One region of the Isoptericola sp. NPDC057653 genome, then DNA from elsewhere that is predicted to be linked to it. Evidence: riboswitches for the same ligand, from Rfam matches in the RefSeq annotation. Region 1 holds a riboswitch; the other holds the start of a gene.
What was found. Region 1 has a riboswitch for S-adenosylmethionine ahead of ACFU9A_RS13700 (ABC transporter substrate-binding protein). Riboswitches for the same ligand answer to the same signal wherever they lie in the genome.
Positions count from the first base shown of each region.

Region 2: it holds a riboswitch for S-adenosylmethionine, as region 1 does, so the genes downstream of both, ACFU9A_RS04960 (aminotransferase class V-fold PLP-dependent enzyme) here and ACFU9A_RS13700 (ABC transporter substrate-binding protein) in region 1, are expected to answer to the same signal.

Region 1 covers NZ_JBHVHP010000002.1:534,652-541,857, forward strand. The annotation lists gene ACFU9A_RS13685 (dipeptide ABC transporter ATP-binding protein) at 1-243, opposite strand, end outside; gene ACFU9A_RS13690 (ABC transporter permease) at 240-1,148, opposite strand; gene ACFU9A_RS13695 (ABC transporter permease) at 1,145-2,185, opposite strand; gene ACFU9A_RS13700 (ABC transporter substrate-binding protein) at 2,187-3,824, opposite strand; SAM riboswitch class IV at 3,900-4,013, opposite strand; gene ACFU9A_RS13705 (DUF4395 domain-containing protein) at 4,199-4,660, opposite strand; gene ACFU9A_RS13710 (thioredoxin family protein) at 4,698-5,147, opposite strand; gene ACFU9A_RS13715 (LLM class flavin-dependent oxidoreductase) at 5,261-6,388, opposite strand; gene ACFU9A_RS13720 (LLM class flavin-dependent oxidoreductase) at 6,388-7,206, opposite strand, start outside.
Region 2 covers NZ_JBHVHP010000001.1:1,085,637-1,092,842, reverse strand. The annotation lists gene ACFU9A_RS04970 (hypothetical protein) at 1-581, shown strand, start outside; gene ACFU9A_RS04965 (CsbD family protein) at 678-851, shown strand; gene ACFU9A_RS04960 (aminotransferase class V-fold PLP-dependent enzyme) at 930-2,381, opposite strand; SAM riboswitch class IV at 2,416-2,533, opposite strand; gene ACFU9A_RS04955 (RNA polymerase sigma factor) at 2,620-3,276, shown strand; gene ACFU9A_RS04950 (protein kinase) at 3,276-4,478, shown strand; gene ACFU9A_RS04945 (hypothetical protein) at 4,604-5,176, shown strand; gene ACFU9A_RS04940 (hypothetical protein) at 5,275-5,934, shown strand; gene ACFU9A_RS04935 (OmpA family protein) at 5,939-6,541, shown strand; gene ACFU9A_RS04930 (rhodanese-like domain-containing protein) at 6,799-7,206, shown strand, end outside.

The sequences.
Region 1 (7,206 bases):
CCCGCCCGTCACCTCGCCCCCGCGGGGCAGCAGGTGCAGGGCGGCGTGCGCCGTCGTGCTCTTGCCCGAGCCGGACTCGCCGACGAGCGCCACGACCTCGCCGGCCGCGACGCGAAGGTCGACGCCCCGCACGGCGGGCCGGCTGCCGCCCTCGGCGGTGCGGTAGGCGACCTCGAGGCCGCTGATCTCCAGCACCGGGGTGTCCGGGCCCGGCGGGGCGGGCTCCTGATGGATGTCGGTCACTGGTCCTCTCCCGTCTTCTCCAGCGCCCGCGACACCCGGTTGGCGGCGAGCACGACGGCCACGATGACGAGGCCGGGCAGGGTGGTGAGCCACCAGGCGGTGGCGAGGTAGTCGCGCCCGCCGGACACGAGCGCGCCCCACTCGGGTGCGGGCGGAGGCGTGCCGTACCCGAGGAAGCTGAGGGCCGAGACCGCCAGCACGGCCGTGCCGAGGTCGAGGGCGACCAGCGCGAGCACGGGCCCCGAGGAGTTGGGCAGCACGTGCCGGCCGAGCACGGCCGGCCAGCGCAGGCCCGACGCCCGCGCCGCCTCGACGTACGTCGAGGTCGACACGCGCAGCACCTCGGCACGCATGACCCGCGCGAACGTCGCCACCGAGCCGATGCCCACGGCGATCGCCACCTTGACCGGCCCGAAGCCCAGCGCCGTGATGATCGCGAGCGACAGCAGGATGCTCGGGATCGCCAGCAGCACGTCGACCAGGCGTCCGATCACGTCGTCCACCCAGCCCCGCAGGAAGCCCGCGAGCAGGCCGAGCAGCGACCCGACCACAAGGCCGACGACGACCGCGAGCGCGGTCGTGCGCAGCGTGAGGGACGCGCCGTGCACCACCCGCGCGTACACGTCGCGGCCCAGGTGGTCGGTGCCGAACCAGTGCGCGCCCGAGGGCGCCTGGAGCCGGTCGGCGGGGACGCCGCCCAGCGGGTCCTGGGCGGTGAACGCCTGTGGCACCACGGCCCAGGCGGCGACGAGCAGCAGCACGGCCACGGCGAGCACGAGCCCGGGCCGGCGCAGCAGGTGGCGGGTGGCGCGCGCCGCGCGCCGGGGGCTCCCGCCGCGCTCGGCGGCGGGCGCGGGCGCCGCGTCGGGGGCGGCCGCGGGGCGCGAGAGGGTCTGCAGGGTCATGCGGTCACCGCCCCGGTGCGCGGGGTGTCGGTCTGCTGGGGGCCGGTCCGCTGGGGGCCGGTCCGCTGGGGATCGGGTCGCCGGGCCCGGTCCCGCCGCGGGCCGCGCAGCTGGATCCGCGGGTCGAGCAGCGGGTAGGCGAGGTCGACCGCGAGGGTGACGACGACGAAGACGAGCGCCGCGAGCACGACGATCGCCAGCACCACCGGCACGTCCTGCTGGTTGACCGACTGCACGGTGAGCCGGCCGAGCCCGGCCCGGGAGAACACGGTCTCGGTGACGACGGCACCCCCGAGCAGCCCGCCGACCATCACGCCGAGCACGGTGAACGCCGGGATGGCGGCGTTGCGCAGGGCGTGCGCGAGGTGCACGCGGGCGCGGCCGGCGCCCTTCGCCCACGCCGTCTCGACGTAGGGCTCGCCGAGCGTGCCGCGCAGGGAGCGGGACAGGACCTGCGCGAGCTGCGCCCCGGCCGGGACGGCCAGGGTGACCGTGGGCAGCACGAGGCTGATCGCGCCCTCGTTGCCGATCGCCGGGAAGATCGGCACCCGGAACGAGAACCACTGCAGCAGCACCAGGCCCACGAAGAACGTGGGCAGGGCGACGCCGAGGGGCGGCAGGGCGGACAGCGCCTGCCGCAGGGGGCGCGCCCGGGGGAAGACGCTGGCCACGGCCACCGCCGTCCCGCCGACGACGGCGAGCAGCAGGGCCGCCCCGGTGAGCTTGAGGGTCTCGGGCAGGGCCTGCGCGACGAGCGACGTGGCGGACGCGCCGCTCACGTAGGAGCTGCCGAAGTCGCCGGTGAGCGCGCCCAGGAGGGCGTCGCCGTACTGCACGAGGATCGGGCGGTCGAGGCCGTACTCGGCGCGCAGGGCGGCGAGCTGGGCCGGGTCGACCTGGCTCACCTCGCCGCCCCCGGACGCCACGAGCGCGGCCGGGTCGCTCGGCAGCAGGTAGAGGACGAAGAACGCGACCGTGAAGGCGGCCCAGAGGACGAAGACCCCCTGCCCGGCGCGTTGCAGCAGGTAGCGCGTCATCTCACCCCTCCGCCCCGTCGGTCACCCACGCGTCGTAGAAGTCCAGCCGCGAGGACGCCTCGAACGTGAGCCCCTGCACGCGGTCGGCGGCGGCGATCGTGGTCGACAGCTCGTAGACGGGGATGGCGTGCCCACGCTCGATCAGGAGCCGGGACGCCTCGGCGACGAGCTTCTTCCGCTCCTCGGGGTCGGTGGCGGCGGCGGAGTCGTCGAGGAGCGTGTCGACCTCTTCGGGATCGCGCTGGTTGATGTTGCGCGCGTTCGCCGAGAAGATCGTGCGCAGCACGTCGGCGTCGGACCGCGTGAGGTTGTAGTAGTCGAAGTCGAAGTCGCCCGACTCCTTGGCGGCCTCCGACTCCGCGACGGTGACGTGCTTGAGCTGCAGGTCCACGCCGATCTGGCGCAGCTGCTGCTGCACGAGCTCGAGCGGCTCGGGCACCTGCCAGAACGTCACCGTCGTCGAGAGCTTCGTCCCGTCCTTCTCCCGGATGCCGTCGGCGCCGGTGACCCAGCCCGCGTCGTCGAGGATCTTCTTCGCGCCGTCGGGGTCGTAGGCGAGCAGGTCGTCGGCGCCCTCGAACAGCGGCGTCGAGTGGGAGAGGACGCCCGTGGCCGGCTGGTCCTGCGGCGTCAGGACGGTGTCCACGATCTGCTGCCGGTCGATCCCCTTGACGATCGCCGTCCGCACCGCCTCGTCCGCGGCCAGCGGGCTGGACTCGTTCGGGAACAGGTTGAACACGACGCCCGGGTTGGCGCGGTACTGCAGCCAGAACCCGTGGCCGTCGAACTGCGGCAGGTCGACGGCGTTGAGCGCGGCGGTGGCGTCGACCTGCCCGGACTGCAGGGAGCCGGTGCGCACGCCGGCCTCGGGGATGACCTTGAAGGTCACGGTGTCCAGGTAGGCCTCGCCGGTGTGCGCGTTCGCCTCCGAGCCCCAGGCGTAGCCCTTGACCTTCTCCAGGACGATCTCCTGGTCCTGGGTGTACGACTTCACCGCGAACGGCCCGGACCCCACGTACTTGCCGGCGCACCGGTCCTCCGCCGACAGCTTTGCCGAGGCGGGCGACAGCAGCCCGAGGGAGAACGTCGACGTGGCCTGCAGGAACTGGGCGCTGGGCTCGTCGAAGTCGACGGTCACGGTGCGCTCGTCCTCCACGGTGGTGCCCGCGTAGCCGACCAGGTACTGCGACCCGAGGGACGCGACGGCCCCCAGGTCGACGATGGCGTCGAAGTTGGTCTTGACGGCCTCGGCGTCGATGGGGGTGCCGTCGGCGAAGGTGGCGTCGTCGCGCAGGTGGAAGGTGTAGCTGGAGGCGTCGTCGTTCACCTCCCAGCTCTCGGCGAGCCACGGCAGGATCTTCCCGGACCCCGGGTCCTGCGCGGTCAGGGAGGCGACGGTCTGCCGGGCGGCGGCGATCGCGTCGTTGTTGCCCACCTGCTGCGGGTCGATGCAGTGCGAGTCGACGGTGATGGCGAACGTCAGGTCGCCACCGGCGACGGGGTCGGCGTCCGCCGACGCGCCGGCACCGGACGCGGCGTCGGCGCCGGTCGAGCAGGCGCTCAGCAGGAGCGCGGCGGCCGACGCGGTGGCGGCGAGCCCCACGGCGGGGCGGCGCAGGGTGCGGGGGGTGGTGGTCATCGCGAGCGGTTCCTCGTGGTCGTGGCGGGCCGTCCGCGTGCCCGGCGTCGCGCCGGGCACGGTCGAGGACGACCGGAGCCGTGCTTACCCCGCCGCGGGCGCGGCGTGGTCAGGTCGTTCCCGGAGCACCCCGTCACGTCGAAGGGTTGCTGGCCAGCGAGCCGGGCCTGGGTGCTGGCGCTCGTCACCTGGGCGGCAGGGAAGCCGCCGCGACCGCGGGAGTCAAGGGTTGGACGCGTCGTCTCACATCACGGACGTCGGGGTGCCCGCGCACGTGGCCCGGACGCACGACGGCCCCGCCCGTCGGGAGACGGGCGGGGCCGGGCGATGGTGGGCCGCCGGTGGGCCGGCGGTGGGCCGTGGAGCGGCCGGGCTCAGCGGGCGGCGGGCCGCAGGCGGGCGCCGAGCAGGTAGAGCTCGCACCCGAGGCAGAGCCCGACGACGGCGTTGAGGCCCGCGGCCACGAACGCGATCCCCGCGGCCCAGGGCACGGCGGCGAGGACCCCCGCGAGCCCGAGGACGACGCCGACGCCGGTCACGACCAGCCCGACGAGCTGGGCGAACCGCGGCGGCCGCGGGTCCTCCAGCTCGGCCGGCGGGGCGAGCCGCGGGCGCACGAGCGTCCGGAAGAGCCAGCCCTGCACCGTGCCCTGGGCGCCCCGGACGGCGCCCAGCAGGAACCCTGCGGCCACGACCGCGAGGAGCACGAGGCCGGCCGGCGACGCCCCCAGCAGGACGACGACGGCGAGCAGCAGCGCGGTGATGCCCGCGCCCACGCGTGGACCGCGCGGGTCGATGCCGGCCGGTGCCTGCGTGGTGGTGGTCTCGCGGGTCATCGTCGCCTCCGGGGTCCGGTCGAGGGTGGGTGCACGGTCACGCGGCGCCGGCGGGCACCGGCAGCGCGGCCTCCAGCGCGTGGCGCGCCTGGGCGGGCGACATGCCGCCGCTGCTGCGGGCAGCCTGGGCCCCGGCCGCGTCGAGCACCAGCACGGTCGGCGTCTTGAGCACGCCCAGCTCGCGCACGAGGTCGAGGTGCTCCTCGACGTCGAGCTCGTGGTGCACGACGCCGTCCTCGCGCTCGGCGAGGCCGCGGAGCACTCGGGCCGTCGCGCGGCAGGGGGCGCACACCTCGGCCGAGAGCTGGACGAAGGTCACCCGCTCCCCCAGGCGGACGCCACGGGCCGCCCAGTCCACGGCGAGGTCCCGGCGGGCCGGCGCCGGGCGCACGCGGCCCTGCCGCGAGCGCCAGACCGCGCCGAGGACGACGGTCACGACGACGAGCACGCCGAGGACGACGAGCTGGGTGATCGGCCTGTCGGTCACGGTTCTCCCTCGGGGGCGCGCGGGCGGTTCCTGGGACATCCTCCTCGCCGTTCACGATCCGGTCGACACCGTGACCGCATGCCGGACAACGCCGTCGGCCTCACGCGCGCACCTCAGGCGGGGGCCGGGACGGCGGCGTGCTCGGTCGCGGTGAAGCCCGCCGCGCGGCGCGCGTCCGCCGGTCCCCACAGGTCCGTCGCGACCTCGGCGCGCACCACCGGAGCCACCTCGGCGGCGAACCGGCGCAGCACCTCCTCCTGGTGGGACGGCTCGAGCAGGTGGTTCACGGACACCGACTGCAGCACGTGCCCGAAGGTCCCGTGGTAGTCGAGGATCTTCTCCGCCACCCGCTCCGGCGAGCCGACCAGCGCGGGCCCGCGCTCGACGGCGTCCTCGATCGTCTCGAACGCGAGGGCCTTGCCCACGTGGGTGGCGGGGTCGTAGCCCCGCGCCCGCAGCCGCGCGACCTGGCCCTCGTACAGCGGCCGGTACTGCTCGATCGCCTGCTCGGTGGTGTCGGCGAGGAACAGCCCGCCCGACCCTGCTCCGACGAACCCCTGCGCCGGGTCGTGCCCGGCGGCCGCGTACCGCTCCCGGTACCGGTCGATGAGCACCCCGTAGCTCTCCCGCGGCTGCAGCGCGTTGGCGCTGACGATCGGGTCGCCCCAGCGGGCGGCCAGGTCGACGGCGAACTCGCTCGTCGCCGAGCCGTGCCAGACGCGGAACGGGCCCGCGAAGGGTCGCGGGAGCGTGGTGGCGTGCTCCAGCGCGTGCCGGTGCCGGCCGGACCACGTCACGTCCTCCTCCGACAGCAGCAGCCGCAGCAGCTCGTAGTTCTCCTCGAGGTACTCGTACTGCCGGGCGATGTCCAGGCCGAGCAGCGGGTACTGCAGCTCCTCGTTGCCCTTGCCGATGACGATCTCCAGCCGCCCGCGGGAGAGCTGGTCCACGGTGGCCAGGTCCTCGGCCACCCGGATCGGGTCCAGCAGCGACAGCACGGTGACGCCGGTCGAGAGCAGGATCCGGTGGGTGCGGGCCGCGACCGCCCCGAGGATCACGGTGGGGGCCGACGACAGCACGTCGCCGGCATGCCGCTCCCCCACCGCGAACGAGTCGAACCCCAGCTCCTCGGCCAGCACGGCGTGCTCGACGACGCGCTCGAGCCGGTCGGCCGGCGCGACCGCCTCGCCCGTGACCGGGTGCGGCGGGTTGAACACGATGTCGAGCAGCTGGAAGCGCATCAGGCCACCCGCTCCTCGGCGCGCGCGGCGCCGCCCGCCGCGGCCTCGGCGGACTCGGCGGCACGGTCGCGCGCCGCCACGCCCTCGCGCACGAGGGGGATGACGTACCGGCCGAAGTCGATCGCGTCGTCGAGCAGGTCGTAGCCGCGGGCGGAGACGACCCGCACGCCCAGGTCGTAGTAGGCGAGCAGCGCCTCGGCGACCTGCTCCGGCGTGCCGACGAGCGCGTTCGAGTTGCCCGCGCCGCCCGTGGCCTTCGCCGTGGCGGTCCACAGCGCGGTGTCGTAGCGCTCGCCGGCCGCGGCGATCTCGAGCAGCCGCTGCGAGCCGGCGTTCTCGGGCCCGTCGATCGGGTGCCGGCGCGACAGCTGGCCCCCCAGGGCCGCCTTGCGTCCCTCGATCCGGTCGAGCACCCGGTGCGCCTTCTCCCAGGCGAGCTCCTCGGTGGGCGCGATGATCGGGCGGAACGCGGCATGGATCCGCGGCGGCGTCGTCCTGCCCGCGGCGGCGGCCTCGGCGTGCACGCGGTCGATCTGCTCCTGGGTGCGGGCCAGCGGCTCGCCCCAGACGGCGTAGATGTCCGCCTCGGCGGCGCCCACGCGGAACGCGGCGTCGGACGACCCGCCGAAGGAGATCGTGGGCACGTGGCCCTCGAAGGGCTTGGTGTCCAGCACGAAGTCCTCGAACTCGTAGTGGTCGCCGTGGTGGTCGAAGGCCTCCGGGCTCGTCCACGCCTGCTTGACGATCCGGATGTACTCGTGCGTGCGGGCGTACCGCTCGTCCTTGGTGAGGCGGTCGCCCTCGCGCCCCTGCTCGTG
Region 2 (7,206 bases), on a different contig from region 1:
CCCGCGGGACGCCCGCGACCACGCGCTGGTGGGTCAACGCCCTGTGGATCGTCGTGGGGATCGTCTCCGGCCTGGGCATCGTCCTCGGCCTGGGCGCCGAGGGGGAGGCGGCCGGCGGCTCCCCCGCCGAGACCACCACCGCCACCGTGCCGGCCACCGCCGTCGGCGTCGCCGCGGTCTGCTACCTCGCGGCCGCCGCCACCGGCCGCCGCTGGGTGGGCTGGGCGATGGTCCCGGTGGCCAGCGTCCTGCCGTTCCTCGAGTACGCCGGCGTGCCGCGCTGGGCGTCGTTCGGGGTCGTCGGCCTGGCCTTCCTGGTCTACGGGCTCGCCCGCCGCCGCCCGACCACCCTCGCGCAGGCCGTCGCGATGGCCGCGTACTACGGGGTCGCGATCGCCGCGGTGGCGATGCCGCCGCGCGTCGGGCTCGTCGTCGCGGCCGTGGCCCTCGCCGCGCACGTCGCGTGGGACCTGGTGCACTACCGCCGCGACGTCGTCGTGCACCGCTCCCTCGCCGTGTGGTGCATCGGGCTCGACCTCACCGTCGCCGCGCTCTGCGTGGCGTTCGCGGTCGCCGCCTGACGCCGCGGCCCACGGGCTGAGACGCCCGGGTGCGAGCGTGCGGACGGCCGCCTACGTTCGGTTCCTGAGGTTGTTCGTCCGACGGAAGGAGCCCCGATGGGACTGGGTGACAAGGCCAAGCACCTCGCCGAGGAGGCCGAGGGCAAGGTCAAGGAAGCAGCGGGCAAGCTCACCGACGACGAGAAGAAAGAGGCCGAGGGCAAGGCCCAGCAGGCCAGCGCGAACCTCAAGCAGGCGGGGGACGACGCGAAGGACGCGTTCAAGGGCTGACCGACTGCGGACGACGGGGTGCCACCAGCACGGTGGCACCCCGTCGTCGTTCCCGGGCCCTCGGCGCGCCCCGGACCGTCAGAGGTCGTCGGGCAGGCAGCCGAAGGCCTCGTCCGCGCCGAGCGCGGCGGTGGCGAGCAGCCCCTCGAGGCCGGAGCCGTCGGGCACGGGGCGCGGGTCGTCGACCACGACCCACAGGCCGTCCACCACGTCGTACTGCGCCTGCGGCCCCGCGGTGACGAGCGCGCCGACGGCGGCGACGAGCCGCTCGACCTCCTCGCCCGCGGTCCCCAGGCCCACCGACGCGCGCACGGCGCCGGCGTCGAAGCCGAGCCGCCCGAGCAGCGGGTGCGCGCAGAACCGGCCGTCGCGCACGCCGATGCCGTGCTCGGCCGACAGGTACGCGGCGACAAGGCCCGGGTCGTAGCCGGTGACGGTGAACGTCACGACGCCCACCGGGTCGACGGCGTCGTCCCACACGTGCACGACCTCGACGCGGTCGAGGGCGCCCAGCCCCTCCACGAGCCGGTGGCGCAGGGCGTCCTCGTGCTCGACGGCGGAGCGCGCGTCCAGCGCGGCGAGCTCGTCGCACGCGGCCGCGAGCGCCACCGCGCCGATGACGTTGGGCGAGCCGGCCTCGTGCCGGGCGGGGCCCTCGTGCCAGTCGGTGCTCGTGGTGCGCACGCGGCGCACGGCGCCGCCGCCCGCGAGGTAGGGAGTGCCGGCGTCGAGCCAGTCGCGCCGCCCGACCAGGGCGCCCGCGCCGAACGGGGCGTACGTCTTGTGCCCGGAGAAGGCGACGTAGTCGACGCCGGTGCCCGCGAGGGAGAAGCGGCGGTGCGGCACGAGCTGCGCGCCGTCGAGCACGACCCGCGCGCCCGCGCCGTGGGCCGCGGCGACCACGTCGGCCACCGGCAGCGCCTCGCCCGTCACGTTGGAGGCGCCGGTGAGCGCGAGGAGGGCGTAGGGGCGGCCGGTGGCGACCCCCGCGGCCAGCTCCTCCTCGATCTCCGCCAGCGTGGCCGACACGGACGGCCCGCCGGTCACGACCGTGGCGTCGGTGACGCGCTGCCAGGGCAGCAGGTTGGCGTGGTGCTCGATGTCGAGCACGAGGACGCGACCCGGCTCGCCCGTCACCGGGTCGGCGGGCACGCAGCCCGCGAGCAGGTTGAGCGAGTCGGTGGTGTTGCGGGTGACGATCGTCAGGTCGTCCTCGCGGGCGCCGACGAACGCGCCGATCGTGCGGCGGGCGGTCTCGTAGAGCGCCGTCGAGACCTGCGACAGGTAGCCGGCGCCGCGGTGCACGCTGGCGTACAGCGGCAGGACGCGCGCGACGCGGTCGGCGACGGCCTGCAGCGCGGGGGCCGACGCCGCGACGTCGAGGTTGGCGTACGGCACCCGGCGGCCGTCCACGAGCGGGACGAGCGTGTCCGCGCCGACGACGGGCAGGACGGGCGCGACGTCGTGCACGGGCGGGGCGGTGGGCGCGGCGTCCGGCAGGACGGCGGGCGCGGTGGCGAGAGTGGTCATGCGTGGTCCTCCTCGGTCGTGCCGGGGAGGTGGCTCCCCGCGCTTGCCCGCGCGCCGGACGGCGCGGGGGCCAGGTCGTCACCCGGGGCACCCCGCCGCGAGAGGAGGGTTGCCGGCCAGCGAGCCGGGGCTTCGCGCTGGCACTCATGACCTGCGGACCATCGTGCGGGGGCACCACGACCCCGTCAAGCGGGGCCCCCGGAGTTCTCACGATGCGGTCGCGTGAGAGGCTGACGGCATGCCCAGCCGGACCACCCCGCCCCCAGGCGCGCCCCCGGGGGACCTCGTCGGAGAGGTGGCCCACGCGCTCGACGCCGGCGACGCCCAGGGCGCCCGGCACGCGGCCCGCGCCGCGGCCGGCGACGAGGCGGCCGACGTGCTCGACCTGCTCGCGCACCGCGCCGCCGGCGGCTCCGCGCTCGCCACGGAGCTGCTGGTGGAGCAGCTGGACGAGTCCGGCGTCGTGCAGCGGTTCGTGCGCAGCTCGCTGCTCGACGAGGCGGCCGTCGACGACGTCGGCCAGGACGTGCTCATCTCCGTGGCCACGTCGGTCCGGTCGTTCGCGGGCGGGTCGCGGGTCACGACGTGGGTGCACGGCATCGTCCGCCACCGGGTGGTGGACCACCTGCGCCGGCAGCGGGCCACCACGACGCTGCCCGACGACGACGTCGGCCCGTCCGAGCGGATGAGCTCCCTGCTCGCGACCCGCGCCACGGTGCGCGACGCGCTCGCCGCGCTGCCCGAGCTCTACCGCGAGCCCGTCACGCTGCGGGACATCGAGGGCCTGCCGTACGCCGACGTCGCCGAGCGCCTCGGGCGCAGCGTCGGCACGGTGAAGTCCCAGATCTCCCGGGGCCGCGCCCTCGTGGCGGCGGCGCTCGGGGGCGTGCCCTGATGGCCGGGACCGGCGCGAACGAGCGGCTCCTCGGCCGGTACCGGGTGGGCGAGGTGATCGGCGCAGGGTCGTTCGCCACCGTGCACCGCGCCGTCGACGAACGGCTCGACGACGTCGTCGTGGTCAAGGTCCTCGCGGAGAACCACAGCCTGAACCCGGAGATCCGCGAGCGGTTCATCGCCGAGGGCCGCGCGCTGCGCCGGGTGGCGAGCCCGCACGTGGTGGCCGTGCACGACATCGGCGAGAGCGACCGCCAGCAGCCGTACCTGGTGCTGGAGCACGCGGACCGCGGCACGCTGGCGCAGCGCGTCGGCGCGCTGCGCGCCGACGGGTGGACCGCGACGCCGGCCGACGTGCTCGCCGTCGCCCGCGGGCTCGCCGCGGCGGTCGAGGCCGTGCACGCCGCGCAGCTCGTGCACCGCGACCTCAGCCCCGGCAACGTGCTGCTGCGCACCAGCCCGGACGGCGCCGGCGACGGCGCCGCCTCGTCCGTCGTGCGGGCCGACGAGCGGCTCGTCGTGGCCGACCTCGGCATGTGCAAGGACCTGGCGCTCAGCTCCGGGCTGACCGTCGCGGGCGGGACGGAGGGCTTCCGGCCACCCGAGCAGGACGGCCCCGGCACCGTCGACACGCGCGCCGACCTGTGGGCGATGTCCGCCCTGGTCACCTGGCTCACCGAGGGCGCCTCGCCGCCCCGCGCCCTCACGACCGCGCTGGGCCGCAGCCTCGCCGGCTCCCCCGCCAGGCGGCACCCCGACGCGGCCGCCTGGCTGGCCGACGTCGAGCGCGCCCTCGACCCGGCGCACGGCACGGGCACGGGCACGCCCGCGGGACGTGGGCGCCGCCGCCCCGCGCGCGCCGTCGTCGCCGCCGTGGCGGGTGCCGCGCTCGGTCTCGGCGCCGGCGTCGGCGGCACGCTCTGGCTGGACGACCACCCGTCGTCGGCCTCGGGCGGGGCCAGCGTGTCGATCTCCGGTCCGGCGACGGCGACCGTCGGGACGCCGGTGACGCTCACGGCGGACGTCGACGGCGCCGCGCACTGGGTCTGGACGCTCCCCAACGGCGCCTACGCGACGGACGAGGAGACCGTGGAGCTCACCGCCAACCGGGCCGGCTCCGCGGAGGTCGTGCTGGACGCCCGCGCCCCCGACGGGACGCCGATCACCGCCGTCCACCGCCTCGAGGTCGCCGCCGGGTCGTGACCCTCCGGGGCCCCGACGGCGAGGCCGGCAGGAACCGATCCGGGTCCGCGTGCAACCTTTCGTCCGTCGCCTCCGACTCACGGGTGTCAGCAGCGATCCCGCTGACCCCATCGACAGGAGACACCATGCGACACCTTCCCCGCCGACTCACGCCGATCGCCCTCGCCGGCCTGCTCGCCCTGGGTGCCTGCGCGGCCCCGGGCCCGGACGCCGGGTTCGACGACGCGGGGGCCCCGGCAACAGGCGCGCAGGCGCAGGTCAGGACGGGTTCGAAGGCCGAGCCGAAGGCGTCGGCGAAGGCGTCGGCGAAGGCGTCGGCGAAGGCGTCGGCGAAGGCGTCGGCGAAGGCGTCGGTGAAGGCGTCGGCGAAGGACGCGTCGGCGTACACGGTGCGCTACTCCGACGGCTACAAGACCGTCATCACCCTCGACCGCACGCAGGTGGAGAAGCTCACCGGCACCGACCTCGCCGCGGGCGTCGCCGGCGCGGAGCGTGCGCTCGCCGAGCGCGACACCTGGTCGGGCGCCGACACGAAGGAGCATGCCGGCGTCGTCGTCGTCGACGCCGCCGACCGCGAGTCCGACCGCATCGACCGCGTCCTCGGCACGATGGCCGACGGCCGCGACGTCGAGCTGCGGCTGTACGTCGCCCACCACCAGCACGCCCACGTCGCGCACTTCGGCGAGGACGACGACTGAGCGGCTCCCGCCCCGCGCACGCCGCGGCATGTATCCGGCCCGGCGGCCGGCACTCCCTGACAGGCACGTCCCGAACGACCTCACCGACAGGACAGATCATGCGAATCTCCCCCCTGCGACTGGCCCCCCTGGCCGTCGTGAGCCTGCTCGCCCTCGCCGCCTGCTCCCCGGGCGACGCCGCCGGGTTCGACGACGCCGGCGCCACCGCCCAGGTCACGGACGCGACGACGTCGCCCGCCGCGGACGGGGAGGACGACGCGGACCCGGCCTCGAACGACTCGACCACGGGATCGGGCGAGGGATCGGGCGGGGGCTCGGGCCGACCCGGCGTCGACTTCCCCGACCCGGACGACGTGATCGCGGACGCCACCTTCACCGTCCCGGGGACCGAGGACAAGAAGGTCCGCATCGGCGTCGAGTCCGTCGTGGTCTCCGGGCGCACGACGGAGCTGCGGCTCGTCATGACCCCTGAGTTCGACGACGGCGGCCAGCCCGCGTCGTTCTACGACGCCACCGGGGAGGCCCCCGCCCTCACCCTCATCGACCGCGAGAACCTCAAGGAGTACAGCGTGCTCGAGGCCGACGGGGGCGGCCGGTGGTACCGGTCCGACCCCGTCTTCACGACGGCTCTGCCCGGCCGGTCCGTCGGCTACCAGGCGTTCTTCGCGGCGCCCGAGGACGACATCACCGCCGTCGACGTCAAGCTCGCCGACTCGATGCCGGTGTTCGAGGACGTCCCGCTGACCTTCGAGGACTGAGCCGATGCGACCCCACCTGCGCACCCGACACCCCTGGCGCGCGCTCGCCGCGGCCGCGGCCGTCCTGACGGGCCTGGGCGCCGCCGCACCGGCCGCCGTCGCCGCCGACGACGACCCGGCGGGCGGCTACGCCTGGCCCGCCATCGGCGCGCTCGACCTCGGCGACCCGTCGCAGGAGAACATGGTCCGGTCGGTCACCGAGTACGTGACCGAGGGCTCCGTCCTCTCCGTCGACGACACGACGACGGACGGCGCCGAGACCGTCGTGACGCTGTCGTCGGACATCCTGTTCGACCCCAGCGAGTCCGCGCTGTCGAAGGCGGCGAGGGCGAAGGTCGCGGACCTCGTCCAGGACGTGCCCGAGGGCGCCACCGTCTCGGTCGACGGCCACACCGACTCCGTCGACTCTGACGCGTTCAACCAGAAGCTGTCGGAGCGGCGGGCGAAGGCCGTGGCCGGCGCGGTCAGGGCCGCGCGCGGCGACCTGAGGCTCGAGGTCCACGGGTACGGCGAGTCCCGGCTCGAGGCGCCCGAGACCGGCGACGCCCAGGCCGTGGCCGACGCCCGCGCGCAGAACCGGCGCGTCGAGCTCCGCTACGGCGGCTGACGACCGCGGCCCGTCGGCCGCACCCCCCGGGAGGGCGGGCACCCCGTGCGGGCGCCCGCCCTCCGGCGCACGGCCGTTCGCTTCGCGAGACGCACGACCACCACGCGGACGGCTGTCGTACGATCGCCACGACCATCCCGAGCGGCCGAGTGACGTGGCACGTCGACGCCGCAGCAACCCGCGGGCCGGTCGTCGTCCTCGTGGCGGCGGACGGTCCGGACGAGGGTGCTACCGCCACGACCGATGGGAGGAACGCGATGACGCCCCAGATCGACCCCCGCCCCGCCGACGGCTACGCCGGCGACCTCACACCGCAGCAGGCGTGGGACCTGCTCGCCACCGACCCCGCCGCCGTCCTCGTCGACGTGCGCACCGAGGGCGAGTGGCGCGCGATCGGCGTGCCCGACACGTCCGCCGCGGGCAAGCGCCCCGTCTTCGTCGAGTGGGTCCAGGCGGGCGGGCGCCCCAACGCCGGCTTCCTCGCCGACCTGGCCGGCGCCGGCGTGACCGCCGACGCCCCGGTCGTCTTCCTGTGCCGCTCCGGCCAGCGCTCGATCGGCGCCGCACGCCTCGCGACGTCCGCCGGGCTCGGGCCGGCGTACAACATCCTCGAGGGCTTCGAGGGCGGGCCCGGCTTCGACGGCGTCCGCGACCGCGAGGGCTGG